Regions from separate parts of the Marinospirillum alkalitolerans genome, predicted to be linked through region 4. Evidence: predicted binding sites of a transcription regulator. Region 4 holds the regulator's gene; each other region holds the start of a gene.
The links. Region 4 encodes sigma-54, which starts transcription at its own class of promoters, with help from an activator protein. Its sites were predicted from a motif close to TGGCACNNNNNTTGCTNT; they were not measured.

Region 1: the regulator sigma-54 is predicted to act here: its motif matches at 1,814-1,831, upstream of glnA (glutamate--ammonia ligase).
Region 2: the regulator sigma-54 is predicted to act here: its motif matches at 2,792-2,809, upstream of glnL (nitrogen regulation protein NR(II)).
Region 3: the regulator sigma-54 is predicted to act here: its motif matches at 1,791-1,808, upstream of V6U78_RS06675 (flagellar basal body rod protein FlgF).

Annotation. Positions count from the first base shown of each region.
Region 1 is NZ_JBANFI010000001.1:239,110-243,326, reverse strand. It holds gene typA (translational GTPase TypA) at 1-1,497, opposite strand, end outside; gene glnA (glutamate--ammonia ligase) at 1,941-3,347, shown strand; gene V6U78_RS01035 (PAS domain S-box protein) at 3,397-4,217, opposite strand, start outside.
Region 2 is NZ_JBANFI010000002.1:77,446-81,662, forward strand. It holds gene ntrC (nitrogen regulation protein NR(I)) at 156-1,631, opposite strand; gene glnL (nitrogen regulation protein NR(II)) at 1,628-2,731, opposite strand; gene V6U78_RS03385 (ATP-binding protein) at 2,954-4,217, opposite strand, start outside.
Region 3 is NZ_JBANFI010000003.1:376,963-381,179, reverse strand. It holds gene V6U78_RS06685 (flagellar hook assembly protein FlgD) at 1-40, shown strand, start outside; gene V6U78_RS06680 (flagellar hook protein FlgE) at 65-1,708, shown strand; gene V6U78_RS06675 (flagellar basal body rod protein FlgF) at 1,839-2,585, shown strand; gene flgG (flagellar basal-body rod protein FlgG) at 2,650-3,438, shown strand; gene flgH (flagellar basal body L-ring protein FlgH) at 3,497-4,165, shown strand; gene V6U78_RS06660 (flagellar basal body P-ring protein FlgI) at 4,183-4,217, shown strand, end outside.
Region 4 is NZ_JBANFI010000004.1:239,274-243,490, reverse strand. It holds gene rapZ (RNase adapter RapZ) at 1-783, opposite strand, end outside; gene ptsN (PTS IIA-like nitrogen regulatory protein PtsN) at 808-1,278, opposite strand; gene hpf (ribosome hibernation promoting factor) at 1,299-1,604, opposite strand; gene V6U78_RS08045 (RNA polymerase factor sigma-54) at 1,726-3,246, opposite strand; gene lptB (LPS export ABC transporter ATP-binding protein) at 3,546-4,217, opposite strand, start outside.

The DNA.
Region 1 (4,217 bases), on a different contig from region 4:
GGCCAAGACCTTACCTGCACACATGGAGACCAGTACACCGTTGATGCGATGCTCAACTGTACCTTCGGCCAACGGACCATAGTGATCAAAGATACTGGTCAGAATACCGGTACCTGAAGTCAGTGTCATAAACTGGTTACGGAAACCAATCAAACCACGTGAAGGAATCACGAAGTCCAGACGGATACGGCCTTTACCATCTGGGTTCATATTGGTTAAACGGGCTTTACGCTTGCCTAGTTCTTCCATGATCGAACCCTGGTGCTGCTCTTCAATATCAACAATCAGCTCTTCATAGGGCTCTTGCTTGACACCATCTATCTCACGAATGATGACCTCAGGACGCGATACACCCAGCTCAAAACCTTCACGACGCATGGTTTCGATCAAAACAGAAAGGTGCAGCTCGCCGCGACCAGAAACACGGAAGCGATCTGGGCTGTCGGTTTCTTCAACGCGCAGTGCAACGTTGTGAACCAGCTCTTTTTCCAGACGCTCTTTAATATTACGGCTGGTCACGAACTTGCCATCTTTACCTGCAAAAGGCGAGTTGTTGACCTGGAAGGTCATGGTGACCGTTGGCTCATCAACGCTCAGGGCCGGCATGGCTTCAACCTGAGAAGGATCACACAGGGTGTCTGAAATATTGAGCGGATCCACACCAGTAATACAGATAATATCGCCTGCTTCAGCACCCTCAGGTGACTCGTTGCGCTGCAAGCCATGATAGGTCATGACCTGGCCAATCTTGGCTTTACGCTGCTTGCCTTCACGATCCACCACGATGATCTGCTGATTCGGCAGAACGCGACCACGGGTCACACGGCCAACACCAATAACACCCACATAGCTGGAGTAATCCAAAGCAGAAATCTGCATCTGGAACGCCCCCTCAGGATCCACCGCGGGCGGGGGAACCAGGTCAACAACCGCCTGGAAGAGTGGCGTCATATCTTCGGCCATATTCTCTGGGTCGTCCCCAGCAATGCCGTTCAGTGCGGAAGCATAGATGATGGGGAAATCCAGCTGCTCTTCTGTCGCATCCAGGTTAGCAAACAGATCAAATACCTGATCCACAACCCAATCAGGACGTGCACCAGGACGGTCAATCTTGTTAATCACAACGATCGGCTTCAGGCCACGCGCAAAGGCTTTTTGCGTCACAAAACGCGTTTGTGGCATTGGGCCATCCATCGCATCGACAATCAGCAGTACTGAGTCGACCATTGACAGTACTCGCTCTACCTCACCACCAAAATCGGCGTGTCCAGGGGTGTCGATAATATTGATGCGGTAGTCATTCCAGCTGATGGCGGTGTTTTTCGCCAGAATAGTAATACCGCGCTCTTTCTCCTGATCATTGGAGTCCATCACGCGTTCATTTTCAGCTTCACGACGATCCAAGGTACCTGATTGCTTCAGGAGTTTATCAACCAGGGTCGTTTTTCCATGGTCAACGTGAGCGATAATGGCAATATTACGAAGTTTTTCTATCACAAGCAGCTCCCCGGCTCAGCCGGAAGTAGTCGAAAAGGAGGCCTGCCCGATATGAACGCGCCCGGCCAACCTAAAAAAAAGGGCGAAACAGTATAACGCCTCGAAGATGACAGGAATAGTTTTTTAACAAAAGGGGCGTTTTTTTTGGCAAGCCACCGCAAAAGCCCTATATTGGTGCAATAAAAGAGAGGAAGCCTTAAAAGGGTGCGCAAAAAAAGGGCCTTTGCTACATCATGAGGCTTGCAGAACACCCCATGGGCCGATTTGATGCGCCTTAACGCGCAAAAGAAGGGCAAAAAAGAGGCAGCAGGCTTTTTGGCACAGAGCTTGCTTAATCTTAGTTAACAACGCAAGCTGCTTCCGTATCCCGATGAGGGACACCCAGTAACAGGACTTGTGTTTCTATCACTTGTTTTACCCAACGCCAAACGATGGAGGCGATTATGTCTGAGAAGAGTCTTTCTATTATTAAAGAGCACGACGTCAAGTGGATTGATCTGCGTTTCACCGATGCACGCGGCAAGGAGCAGCATGTCACGATTCCTGCCGCCTCCGTTGACGAAGAGTTTTTCGAAAGCGGGCAGATGTTCGATGGCTCATCTGTTGGCGGTTGGAAGGGCATTAACGAATCTGACATGATTATGCGCCCAGATGACTCTTCTGCTGTGCTGGACCCTTTCACCGATGAAGCCACTCTGATTTTACAGTGTGACATCATTGAGCCTGCCACCATGCAGGGCTATGAGCGCGACCCTCGCTCTTTGGCACGCCGCGCTGAGGAATACCTCAAGTCCACTGGCATTGCCGATACCGCTTTCTTTGGCCCAGAGCCAGAATTCTTTATCTTTGATGATGTGAAATGGAAGCAGGACATTTCTGGCGCCTCCTACCACATCAATTCTGAAGAAGCAGCTTGGTCGTCTGATGCCACCATCGAAGGCGGCAACATGGGCCACCGTCCACGCGTGAAAGGCGGCTACTTCCCTGTGCCACCTGTGGACTCTTCACACGAAATTCGCGGCGCCATGTGTAACGCGATGACGGCGATGGGCCTGAAAATCGAGGTGCATCACCACGAAGTGGCGACCGCTAACCAGTGTGAGATCGGTGTCGCTTTCAACACCTTGGTCAAAAAAGCCGACGAAGTGCAACGCCTGAAGTACTGCGTCCACAATGTCGCGCATGCCTTTGGTAAAACAGCAACCTTTATGCCCAAGCCTCTGGTTGGCGATAACGGCTCAGGTATGCACGTTCACCAGTCTCTCTCTAAAGATGGCGTCAACCTCTTCTCTGGTGATGGCTACGGCGGCCTGTCTGAAATGGCCCTCTACTACATCGGTGGTATCATCAAGCACGCTAAGGCGCTGAATGCAATCACCAACCCGCTGACCAACTCTTACAAGCGTCTGGTTCCTGGTTTTGAAGCACCGGTGATGCTGGCCTACTCAGCGAAAAACCGCTCGGCTTCTATCCGCATTCCTTACGTCAGCAGCCCCAAAGCACGCCGTATCGAAACGCGCTTCCCTGATCCAGGTGCCAACCCCTACCTGTGCTTTGCTGCACTGCTGATGGCTGGTTTAGATGGTATCCAGAACAAGATTCACCCTGGTGATGCGATGGATAAAAACCTCTATGACTTGCCACCTGAAGAAGCCGCTCAGGTTCCACAAGTTGCCGGCAGCCTGCAAGAAGCTCTTGAAGCCCTGAAAGCAGACCGTGAGTTCTTAACCCGTGGCGGCGTCTTCACTGATGATATGCTTGATGGCTTCATTGCTTTGAAGATGGAAGAAGTGAACCGTCTGAACATGACAACTCACCCAGTTGAGTTTGATATGTACTACTCTGTTTAAGCCCAGGCTCAAATAGATCAACCGCCTCCTAGTGAGGCGGTTTTTTATTTTAATCATCGATCTGCTGCAACAGATCATTCAGCGCTTCTATCTGTTGAACAGTTTCACCCACCAAACCATCAATTTCATTACTTGACTGGCGCGAATGCCCTGCTAAGGTCCGAACCTCATCTGCTACCACTGCAAAACCCCGTCCGAGTTCACCTGCACGTGCCGCTTCAATCGCTGCATTCAAGGCCAGCAGATTCGTCTGCTCTGAAATACCGTTAATAGTATTCACGATGGTTTTAATCGTCTGGCTAGAGGCAATCAGTCCCTGCATCGCTTTTTGTGTTTCAGCCACCACCGCTTTGCGGGCAGAAATATCGATACCAAAAACAACGTAACGCTCTATCTCGCCTTTTAGGTTGCGCATCACGGCAATCCGCGTATCAAGATTAAAACGCTTTGAGCCGTGATCATATTCAAAAACCTTGGACAGCTCATCTTGACTGATTAACTCCTGCTGCTCCTGCTGACTCAACTGAGATGAAAAAGCCCCTATTACCGCTTCAGCACCACCTAGATCAGCGCAACGCGCAGCAAATAGCTCATTGTAATTCAACACACGATGCTGATGATCTATCTCATAGATCATTAAGGCTTTACCTATCGCCAGCAGTTTATTCGTGAAATCGATCGCCATCTCCTTCACGCGGCTCACATTCGCCTGCACCGAGATAAAACTCTTTAGACTGCCATCTTGGGCAAAAACGGGATTAATCGATAAAGAAACCCAGTAAGGCTCACGCTGCTTGGTGTAATTAAGAATCTCATCATAAAAAGGCTCGCGACGCTGAATATGCTGGCGAATGACCTCTACTGTCGCTG
Region 2 (4,217 bases), on a different contig from region 4:
CGCGAAGAATTATGTAGTAAATTTTCAGGAAAACACCCATAAATGAAGCAAGAAGATACAGGATAATGCACAGAAAAACATCTGTCATTAGACCAAGAGAGGAGAGGCACCAAGAGCGCTCGATTCAGGCCCGCGCTCTGGTGTGTGTATCAAGACTATTCGTCTTCGTCATCGCCGCCTTCGCTGTGAATATCCAGCTCTTTTAACTTGCGTGTTAGGGTATTGCGCCCCCAACCCAGAAGCTCAGCAGCATCACGCTTACGCCCTCCTGTTTGTTTGAGCGCAGCATGAATCATAATCCGCTCAAAGGCTGGCACGGCTTTATCCAACAGATGTGTTTCACCACGCTGTAAGGCTTGCTCGGCCCAGTATTTAAGCGCGGCCTCCCAATCACTGGCAATGCGCCCGGGTGATTTTGCAAGCAGCTCAGGGGGCAGATCATCCAGCAGCACCTCGCGGCCAGAAGCCATTACCGTGAGCCAGCGGCAGGTGTTTTGCAGTTGGCGCACATTGCCCGGCCAATCCAGACGGCATAAGTAATCGAGCGTTTGTGCGTGCAGCACCTTGACCTCGCTGCTGAGCTCACGCGCGGCAGACGCCAGAAAATGTTCGGCCAAGCGCGGAATATCTTCGCGTCGGTCTTTCAATGAGGGGAGGTGCACGCGGATCACGTTCAAGCGATGAAAGAGATCCTCACGAAAGCGGCCCTGCGCAACCAGTTTTTCCAGATCCTGATGCGTGGCCGCAATAATCCGTACATCGACCTTCACGGGAGTATGGCCGCCCACACGGTAAAATTCGCCATCGGCCAGCACCCTGAGCAGGCGGGTTTGGGTTTCTGCGGGCATATCGCCAATTTCATCAAGAAACAAGGTGCCCTTGTTGGCCTGCTCAAAGCGCCCCTGCCTTTGTCCTGCGGCCCCAGTAAAGGCCCCCTTCTCATGACCAAAAAGCTCGGATTCAATTAAATCCTTGGGTATTGCGGCCATATTCAGCGCAATAAAAGGATGCTGCGCGCGCGGGCTATGCTGATGCAAGGCATGGGCGACCAGTTCCTTCCCTGTGCCGGATTCACCATTGATCAGCACGGTGATGGTGGAATGCGATAGACGGCCGATCGCACGAAACACCTCCTGCATCGCAGGGGCTTCACCAATAATTTCTGGATTGTTTTTATCCTGCGCCAAAGGCTGAGGGGCTCTTTGCGCTTGCTGTTCGGCTGCATGGGCTAGGGCACGCTGGACAAGGGCAACAGCCTCATCAACATCAAAGGGTTTGGGCAGATATTCGAACGCCCCGCCTTGATAAGAGGCCACGGCGCTATCTAAGTCTGAATGGGCCGTCATAATAATCACCGGCAGCTGGGGATACAGCTCATGGGTTTGCTTGAGCAGATCCAAACCATCCATGCCGGGCATACGAATATCCGAGATTAAAGCATCAGGTGGCTGTTGGAGCATATCGCGCAAGGCCGCATCAGCACGCTCATAGCAGGTAACTTGAATCCCCGCTTGCTCCAAGGCTTTTTCAAGTACCCAGCGGATTGATCGATCATCATCAATCACCCACACCTGACCACGAAAAGGCAAGCGAGAAGCATCAGGCGCTGCAACAGGATGGGTTGGGCTCATAGTGTCACTCCTTGTTTTTGTTCTGCCTCTGACGCATCAAAGGGAATCAGTAAACGAAACTCGGTATGACCTGGCTGACTGGTGCATTCAATCAGGCCTTGGTGCTTTTGTAGTGCGGCTTGGGCAATCGTCAGGCCCAGCCCCGTACCCTGCGCACGCCCACTGACCATGGGATAGAAGATATTCTCTTGCATCCCTTCAGGAATGCCGGGGCCGTTATCAATGATTTTGACCTGGCAAACCAAGCGATGCCGCTCTGCGCCTAGGGTGAACTGGCGCTTGGCACGACTTTGCAAAATAATGCGCCCTTGGGTATGGCCGCTCTCAATTAAGGCTTGCATGGCATTGCGCACAATATTCAACACAGCCTGAATCAACTGCTCAGGATCACCATAAAACTCAGGCAGGCTCGGGTCATAGTCACGTATCAAGCGGATATGATCACCAAATTCGGCCTGCGCCAGGGTATAGACTCGCTCCAGAACTTCATGAATATTGAGCAGGCGCATGGCTGGGAGCTGATTCGGCCCAAGCATACGATCGACAAGATTTCTGAGCCGATCCGCCTCTTCAATAATCACCTGGGTGTAATCCTTGAGCTGGTCATCGGGCAGCGCCCGCTCCAGAAGTTGAGCCGCACCACGAATCCCACCCAGCGGGTTTTTGATCTCATGGGCCATGCCGCGTACTAAAGCGCGCACAGTTTCCTGCTTATTGACTAAATCTTCTTCACGCGAGATACGCAGCTGGCGATCACGCGGAAAAATCTCCACGATCAGCTGGGCCTGATGGGCCAGCTCAGCAATCGGCGATACGGTATAGTCTACGGTCAGTGTTTCACCATGATGCAGCTGAAGACAGGCTTCGCGCTTGGTAAAAGGATGGCCGGTGAGCGCGGCCTCTCTCAGGGTGCTCAGGCCATCCTCTGGTTCCTGAAACAAAGCGGGCAGCGGTTGGTGACGAAAACGCGTCAGACTGGCCGCGAGCAGCATTTCCGCTGCTGGATTCATATAGGTCAAATTCAGATTCTGTTCCAGCAACAGCACCGCTGTAGTCAGATTCTCTAAAAGATGACGAGGGAGTTCGGATATTGGACTCATCGCTTAACCTTGCCGCAAGAAAATCCCATGATCGGGAAGGAGCACTCTCTATTCAGGCTGAATGCAAATGCCGCACCAAGTTGAATAGAGAAGCCGTATCGATCGCCAGATCAGGCACTAGGCGCTCCATTTTTTGCGCTCAAGGGAGGATGTGTGCGCCTCAATCCAGCTTGTTACGCACTAGAATAGTGCATTTTGAGAATGGCGCACGGTTTTTGATCATTATTGGGGCGGGTATTCGATCGGCGGTAGGTCATCGGCCTGTTCTTTCGGAAAAATCAGGCTAAAGCGTGCACCACCAAGACGCGGGCTGCGATCGACCAATGCGCTGCCACGGTGCCAGTAGATGATACGCTGCACTATGGACAGCCCTAAACCATAGCCGCCAGAGCTACGGGTGCGGCTATCATCCAGTCGCGAGAAGGGCATAAAAACGCGTGCCCAGTCCTGTTCAGGAATGCCGGGGCCATCATCTTCTACATCTATTCTGAGCGTATCAGCCTCAATCTGAATCAACACGATCAACTGTTGATCCGCATAGCGCAGCCCGTTACTGACCAGGTTTTGCACCGCACGCTGAAAATAACGCGCTTCTACATCAGCCTCGGTCGAGCAGGCTTGTTCATTCATGCACACCACCTGCAGCTGGATCACCGAATGAGTGCGCTGAAAGCCTTGCACCACTTCATCAACCAGCGCGCGGATATCATGGGTCTGAAAATCCAGCTGTAATTTATCCTGCCCAAGTCGTGCATAGGTCAGAATCTCGTCAATCAGCTGATCGAGTTCATCAATATCCTTGTCTACGCCTTGGGTTTGCTTCATCACGCGCTGATAAAAGGCCGTATCCTGAGCATGATCCTCGGCCAGATCTTCGATCATCTGCAAGCCAAAACGAATCCGCGCGACAGGGGTGCGCAGCTCGTGGGAGACGGCATGAATCATTTCCTGCTGGGTGCGCAAAAGGCGCTGCACCTGCTCCGCCATGCGATTAAAGACCCGCGCCAGCTGACCAATAAAATCAGGCGTCTCGACTTCCACACGCGCATCCAGATTGCCCGCTGCGATCAAGCGTGAGGCTCTTTCTAAAGGATGAAGTCTGGCTTCAAGGCCAGCCAGCAACCACCATAGACTCAGTGCCAGTAAGATCACAATTAAAGCCGCCATACTGATGATCACACTGGCAGGATAGGCATCAAACAAAAATACAGGACCAAGCTCCAACCATTGCTGTGCATCCACCTGTATATAGCCAGTGAAGCTGCGGCCATCAGGGGCCAACAGCAAAACAGATTCACCTTGATCTAGCAGGGCGCTCTGACGCTGATTCACAACCTGAGGCATGGTTTCCAGTATCGCTAACGGATAAGCAAAACCAGCTTGATGCTGCTGCAGAAAAACGCGGCGCTGTTGAGGAGATAAAGGCAGGAGTGCGCGTTGTAGCAGCACTAAGGAGGCGCGGCTTTTTTCTTGCGCCATATAACGA
Region 3 (4,217 bases), on a different contig from region 4:
TCAAGCTGTTCCGCTACGCAACGTTAAAGTCGTTAACTAATTTCTGGCAGGGGAGAGCTAAGTCATGAGTTTTAATATCGGTTTATCAGGTCTGCGTGCGGCGCAGATGGATTTAAGTGTAACAGGCAACAATATTGCCAACGCCAGCACGGTGGGCTTTAAGCAATCGCGCGCTGAATTTGGTGATGTTTATAGTGCCTCGATTCTGGGTACAGGTAAGCATTCGACAGGTTCAGGTGTATTGGTTGAGCGTGTTTCTCAGCAGCACACCCAAGGGAATATCAACTATACCGATCGCGCATTAGATATGGCGATTGAAGGTAATGGTTACTTTATTCTTTCTAATAATGGGCAGACAGAATATACGCGTGCTGGTTATTTTAATTTGGATAAAGATGGTTATATCATCAATAATACAGGGAAGCGTTTGCAAGGCTATACCGCTGATGATCAAGGCAATGTGCAGGGTGTAATGGGTGATATGCGCATTAGTCAAACCAATATTGAGCCTAAGGCCACGGGTCGTTTGGACTTAGAATTTAATTTTGATTCGCGTAAAGAAAACCTAGGCACCTTAACGACAATACCTTTGAATGGTGTTGCTAATGATGTGATTTTAAATATAGATGGTGTGGGTACTACGTTAAACGTAGATGCTAATGGTGTGGTAACGCCTGAAACTGTGGTTATTGATGGCCAGGGTTATGATGTGGTGGGTACGGCGCCAAATATTGTTTTGAAGGCCCAAATTATAGGGTCTATTTCTCCTGGTGTTGCTTTGGAACTTGCTGGTAACCCTATAGATCCCGATGATTTTCAAGTTGGATCTTTTAGCTTTAATCCAAATGATCGTACGACCTACTCTGATCAAAATCCTACTAAGGTATATGACAGTTTAGGCATTGAGCATGTGGTGAGTCAGTACTTTGTTAAAGTTGAACCGAGCAACTCTGCTGAAGGAAATGCTTGGGCTATGATTATGGCCTTTGATGGAAAATTTGTTGATGGGAATGGCAATGCAGTTGAGTTTCCTGTAGGAAGCGGTGAATATTTGACTGCAGCCAACTTCAATGATTGGGTAACTGGAGGTGGGGATCCTACTACTCTGGTTCAGAAAACGCTGACCTTTAATACCCAGGGTGCTTTTTCTGGGTTTAATGACGGGAATGTCAATACAGTGCCACCTGCGAATTCACCTGGATCTTTCAACTTGAGTGTTCCTACGGAGTATCTGGCTGGCGCTTGGATGGGACCTACCCCAAATGCAAATAGCTTTACTTACAACCTACGTGGCACCACACAATATGGTGCGGCCTTCTCTGCTCAGTCACAAAGCCAAGATGGTTATACCACTGGGCGTCTTGCGGGGCTTGAAGTTGGCGCCGATGGCAGTATCTTTGGTCGTTATACCAATGGTCAGAATAAGGTTGTGGGTCAAGTGCCAATAGCGACCTTTACTAACCCAGAAGGTTTGCGTCCAAATGGCTCGACGGCTTGGTTAGAAAGTCCTGACTCAGGGATTCCGACCATTAACGTGGCTGGTACGGGTATTACGGGTACGATTGCCGGTGGTGCCTTGGAAGATTCTAACGTCGATCTGGCTGAAGAGCTGGTGAAGATGATTATTGGTCAGCGTAACTATCAGGCCAATGCCAAGACGATCCAGACGCAAGATACGATTACTCAGACGATTATCAATCTGCGTTAATTTTTGTATGCTGGCCCAAAAAGCGCGCTTCGGTGCGCTTTTTTTGTTTCTATTGATTGCTGTGTATTGCCTTGCAGGAGTTTGGCACAGGCCTTGCAAAGACTTGTCTATTCAGCTTGCGGAGACTGACATGGATAAAGCCCTTTTTATTGCGATGACCGGCGCTAAGCACAATATGCTGGCACAAACGGCACGCTCCAATAACCTTGCCAACGTGAACACAACAGGCTTTCGTGCTGATTTTGAGCAAGCCCGCGCCATGCCTGTTTTTGGTCAGCATCACCCTAGCCGTGTTTATGCCCTCACCGAGCGTCCTGCTACCGATATACAGGCGGGCAGCTATGAGTATACTGGGCGCAACCTTGATATTGCGGTGCGCGGTGAAGGCTGGATCGCGGTACAGGCCCCTGATGGCACCGAAGCCTATACTCGCCGTGGCGATCTGAATATTGATCCCAATGGTGTGCTACGTACAGGCAATGGCTTGCCGATTATCGGCAATGGCGGGCCGATCGTCTTGCCGCAAGGCCAGCATATTCATATCAACGCCGATGGTGGTATTGCATTGGGTAACCAAGCGGGTGGTGCTGATGTCGAGATTGTGGATCAAATCAAGCTGGTCAGTGCCCAAGAGCAGGGCGTCGTTATGGAGAAGGGTTTGGACGGTCTGATGCGCCCAATGGGTATTGATGTGCCGCTTGAGTTGGCAGAGCAAGTCCAGCTGGAATCTGGCGCACTGGAAACCAGTAATGTGAATGCAGTCAGCGAGTTAACTAGTCTTTTGGCCTTATCACGCCAGTATGAAATGAATGTGAAGATGATGAAATCGGTTGATGATACCAGCGCGAGCGTCAACAGCTTGCTGCGCATGGGCTAATTCAGCATCGAATGATTTTTTAAGCCTGGGAACAGGCAAGTCGAATTGAAGTCAGGAGAAGACAATGCATCCAGCTTTATGGACAGGTCGTACAGGCTTACAAGCCATGGACACCAAACTCTCTACTATTTCTAACAACCTCGCCAACGTCAATACGGTGGGTTTTAAGCGTAATCGTGCGGTGTTTGAAGATCTGCTTTATCAAGCACAGCGTTTACCAGGTGCTCAAAATGGTGATAACACCACGCTGCCTACTGGCTTGCAGCTAGGTACAGGTGTGCGCGTGGTGGCCACTCAGCGCCAGTTTACTGAAGGCAGCCTTGAAGTGACGAACCAGCCGCTGGATATCGCGATCAATGGCCGTGGTTTCTTCCGCCTGCAAATGCCAGATGGTGAAGTCAGCTATACGCGCAATGGTCAATTCCACCTCGATGCAGATGGACGCATCGTGAACTCGAATGGCTTCCCGCTGGAGCCAGAGATCGTCCTGCCACAAAATACCAACTCGATCACCATCGGTCGTGATGGTGTGGTGACGATTACCCAAGCGGGTGAAAATAATAACCCACAAGAAATCGGTCAGGTTGAGCTGGTCGATTTTATCAATCCTGCTGGTTTGCTGGCTCTGGGTAACAATGTCTTTGCTGAAACGGCAGGCTCTGGTGCGCCGATTGATGGCGTTGGTGGAGAAAATGGCTTTGGTAGCGTAGAGCAGAGCATGCTGGAGCTGTCTAACGTCAGTGCTGTTGAAGAGCTGGTGGATATGATTACGACCCAGCGCGCCTATGAAATGAATACTAAGGTTGTTTCAGCGGCTGATGATATGCTGCGCAATCTGACCCAAACCCTGTAAGCGCGTACTGAAGTCCTGGTTGGATAGGCAGCAAGAAATAAATAAAGAGGAACTGGACATGTGTAATGCATTACGGCTTGTGGTGATCGCCAGCCTGGCGCTCTTAGCCGCCTGTGGTGGCCGGCCGGTGGTTGAGCCTGATGATCCCCATTATGCACCGGTGCAGCCAAGCCAGATGGAGCCACCGCCCGCCACGCGTGGCTCTCTGTATCATGCCAATCACTCTCCCACCTTGTTTGGTGATCGCAAGGCCTATCGTGTTGGTGATGTGATTACGGTGCAGCTTGAAGAACGCACCCGTGCGAGTAATTCGTCCAGCACAGATCTTAACCGCTCCACCAGTGTCAATGTTGCTACACCAGTGATTGCAGGGCGTGAACGTTTAAATGTGGGGGCGAACCTGAGTTCAGATCGAGACTTCTCGGGTGAGGCTTCTTCTGATCAAAGTAATAGCCTGTTAGGCAGTATTACGGTAACGGTGCATGAGGTTTACCCCAACGGCAATATGCTGGTGCGCGGCGAAAAGTGGATGAATTTGAACCAAGGTTCAGAGTATGTGCGCGTCTCTGGCATTGTGCGTCCAGAAGATATTCGCCCTAATAATACTGTGTCCTCAACCCAATTAGCCGATGCGCGTTTAACCTATAGCAGCACAGGTGAACTCGCCAATGCAAATCGCCAAGGTTGGCTCACCCGTTTTCTGAATAGTGGCTGGTGGCCGCTTTAAGCTGGAGCTGAATCTGCATGCGATTACAACAAGGTTTCTTCTCTCTAGCATT
Region 4 (4,217 bases):
TTCGGCCAGATAAACGGAGCGGTGTTGCCCCCCCGTACAGCCTATGCCCACCGTGATATAGCTACGGTTGCTATCGATATAGGGTTGCAGCCAGGTCTCGACAAAGGTGCGAATCGAGGCCTGCATGGCTTGGGTGGCCTCTTGTGCGGCGAGAAACTGCTGCACACGGGCATCTAGGCCGGTGAGTTCACGCAGGTTGACATCCCAGTAGGGGTTAGGCAGGCAGCGTACATCAAACAGCAGATCGGCATCCAAGGGAACGCCGCGCTTAAAACCAAAGGACTGAAACAACAGGGTCGTTGGCTGCTGCTTGGTCGAGCCCACCTGCTGGGTGATGCAGCTACGCAGCTCATGCACACTGAGACGGGTGGTATCAAAGGTGGTGCTGGCAAGACTGGCCAGTGGATCAAGTAAGCGCTGTTCTTCTTCTATTGCTTCGAACAGTGAAAGCTGCCCATCGCGCGTCAAGGGATGGCGACGCCGTGTCGCAGAAAAGCGCTCCATCAGCGTTTTGGCGCTGGCATTGAGATAAACCAGATGCCATTGAATACCAGTGAGGGCCAGCTCTTGTAGTAGGTCAGGAAAGGCGGCGAGATCGCTAGGGAGATTACGCGCATCAATACTCACGGCAAGACGGCTGAGTTGGTGCTGGTGCTGTTGCGCCAGTGGCATCAGTAGACTCGCAGGGAGGTTATCAATGGCATAATAACCCAGGTCTTCAAGTGCATGCAGGGCGGCGCTTTTGCCTGATCCTGAGCGACCACTAATAATCACTAGCTGCATCACGCGCCTCCCTTGAGTTCGATTCTACCCAGAGCTTGAGGCTTCCAGGGGTGAGGTAATCAGTTGATGGAGTTGTTCAGCGACATCTGTTTTACGCAATGCCTTGCGCAGGTCTTCATCGGAGAACTTTTGCGCGAGCTCTGCCAGAGTTTGCAAATGGGCTTCATTGGCTTCTTCTGGTACCAGCAGCACAAAAATAAGATCAACGGGTTGGCCATCGATGGCATCAAAATCAATTTTGTCGCGTAAACGAATAAAAGTGCCTACGGCTTCGGAGCAGTGGCGCATGCGACAGTGAGGCAAGGCAATGCCCTGCCCGATACCTGTACTGCCCAGTTTTTCGCGGGCAATGAGACTTGAAAAGACCTCCTCGGCATCCAGCTGTGGAATCTGCTGGGCGATAAAGCGGCTGAAGTATTCAAGAACTCGTTTTTTGCTCCCTCCAGGCACCCCTGCCAGGGTGCGCTCGAGGGTCAAGATATCATTAAGTGGCATATCGGGTAGGGCAGCAATAATTAGTGAGTGGCGCCTTGGAGGCGAGCCTGGTTCTTTTCTTTATGCTTGATCAACTGGCGATCCAGCTTGTCAACCAGCTGGTCGATAGCGGCATACATGTCTTCGGTTTCGCCGCTAGCGTGGATTTCTCCACCGGCCACATTGAGGGTCGCTTCAGCGATCTGACGGAGCTTATCGACAGTCAGTGTGACTTGCACATTGGTGATCTGGTCAAAATGACGTTCTAGCTTGGCAAATTTAGTTTCAACATATTCACGCAAGGCGTTAGTCAGTTCAACGTGATGTCCAGTGATGTTCATTTGCATAAGAAAGCTCCTTGTCTTGAGTAGCATGAGATTTCATTGTAACCCTTTTTCAATGAAAGCAAAGCCTTGCTGGTCGCTCAGGGGCTAAAAATATCGCTTGACAAAGTGTGGGATGAAGAGGCTATCCAAGGCGTTTGCGTTCACTGGAAGGAGGAATATTCATCGCTTCTCGATACTTGGCAATGGTTCGGCGCGCAATCTGGATACCGGCTTCAGCGAGCAGCTCTGCCAGTTTATTGTCAGAAAGGGGCTTCTTAGGTGGCTCATTGTTGATCAGCTTCTTCAGCATGGCGCGAATGGCCGTTGAAGAGGCCTCGCCTCCTTGGGCTGTTGCCACATGGCTGGAGAAGAAGTATTTGAGTTCAAAAATACCTTTAGGCGTGTGCATGTATTTTTGCGTGGTGGCGCGTGAAATCGTTGATTCATGCATGTCGATCGCCTGGGCGATATCGGCCAGAATCATTGGTTTCATATATTCTTCGCCATGTTCAAAGAACTCCTGCTGGCGCTCAACAATCTTGCTGCCGACCTTGAGGAGCGTCTCGCTGCGGCTTTGCAGGCTCTTGATCAGCCACTGGGCTTCTTTGAGATGTTCTTTAAGGTACACATTGGTCTCACTGTGATCAGCGCGGCGAATCAGGTCTGAGTAGCGGGATTGGATGCGTAGCTTAGGCTGGCTTTCAGGATTCAGCTCAACACGCCAGCCCAGTTCAGTCCGTGTGACCAGTAGATCTGGAATTACATACGCAGCGGGTTCGCTTTCGATTCTGCTGCCAGGGCGTGGATGAAGGGATTGGATCAGCTGAATGACTTGCTGGAGTTCAGCTTCACTGTTCAGGCGCAGGCGTCTTTGTAAAAAGCGATAATCACGATTGGCCAGCACCTCCAGATATTGATCAGTCAGGCGCAGAGCTGCGCTACGCCAAGGGGTATCGCTGGGGAGCTGCTCAAGTTGTAGCAACAGGCATTCGCGCAAATCGCGCGCGCCTACACCTGTGGGGTCAAAATGCTGGATGAGTTTCAGGACAGCTTGCACGTCTTCAAGCTCTAGGTCGCCCAGAAGATCCGGCTCCTGGATTTTGAGTGCCTCAGTTAAGGCAGCCAGGTCTTCAAGCAGATAGCCATCGCTGTTGATGCTATCGATCAGTGCCTCGCCAATCAGGCGATCAGGTTCGTGGTGGACATTCAGGTTGAGCTGCCAGAGCAGGTGATCCTGTAGACTGAGTGCTTGACTGTCGCTAGCATAGTCTTCTCGATCTTCTTCCATCTGCGCTGAACTGGAGCCGCTGCTTTCAGGTGTGTAGATGTCATCCCAAACGGTATCGATCTCCAGCTCTTGAGGGATGCTGGTTTCCTGCCAGTCATCCTGAGCAGCGTGATCTACTTCTCTTTCTCTGCTGGATTCATCTGAGGCGCTGTCTTGGTGGTGGCTGGCCGTGTCCTCGAGTGGGCTGCTGGCTGCGGGTGTGTCATCCAGTTCTTGCTCTTCGAGTTCGAGTAGCGGATTAGACTCCAGTGCCTGCTGGATTTCTTGTTGTAAATCCAGCGTCGAGAGTTGTAGCAGATAGATGGCCTGCTGCAACTGAGGTGTGATGACAAGGCTTTGTGAAAGATTGAGTCCAAGACTGGGTTTCATCGACATAGTGCCCTAAACCTAAAAGCAAGAGGAAAGGTGGCTGCCTCAACAACCAAGCCATCTCTGTCGCCACTGAGGTCGGGCGTCAGAGGGTTTTTATCAGAGCGGGTCAACAAAAGGGTGCTAAGAGCGCTTAAATGACCAGATCTGCAGCGATTCAGGGTTGCTGGTTGGCGCTGAATCGACTCCGAGGGCCAGCATAGCAATTATTATGCCATTCGCTCAAGTGTTTTAAAGTCTGCGCTGTTCACAAGAGCGCTTCAGGTTGGTTGGAAAGAGAGCTTCAGGTTGGTTGGAAAAGGAGCCTAAGCCTTGAAACCCTCGCCCAGATAAACGCGGCGCACATCTGGATGGTGAAGAATCTGCTCGGCATTGCCTTCTGCAATAATGCGCCCTTCACTGACAATGTAAGCCCGTTCGCAGATTTCGAGTGTTTCGCGGACATTGTGATCGGTGATCAAAACGCCGATGTTTCTGGCTTGCAGCTGGCGAATAATGCCCATGATTTCTGCAACCGAGATAGGATCAACACCGGCAAAGGGCTCGTCTAGCAGGATGAAATCTGGCTCATTGGCCAGAGCGCGGGCAATTTCAACACGCCGCCGCTCTCCGCCAGAGAGGCTCATGCCTTTGCTGTGGCGAATATGGGTGATGGAGAACTCTTCTAGCAGCTGATCGGCGAGCTGCTGGCGTCGTGCTGGGCTGAGCTCTTTGCGCAGTTGCAGGATGGCCAGTAGGTTCTGCTCGACGGTTAGCTTACGAAAGATCGAGGCTTCCTGAGGGAGATAGCCCAAACCAACACGGGCGCGTCCATGCATCGGCAGCGCGGTAATATCCTGCTGATCCAGCCTCACTTGTCCGCCATCGGCTTTCACCAGGCCAACAATCATATAAAAAGAAGTGGTTTTGCCTGCCCCGTTAGGACCAAGCAGGCCAACGATTTCGCCTTGCTGTACTTCAAGGCTGATATCGCGTAC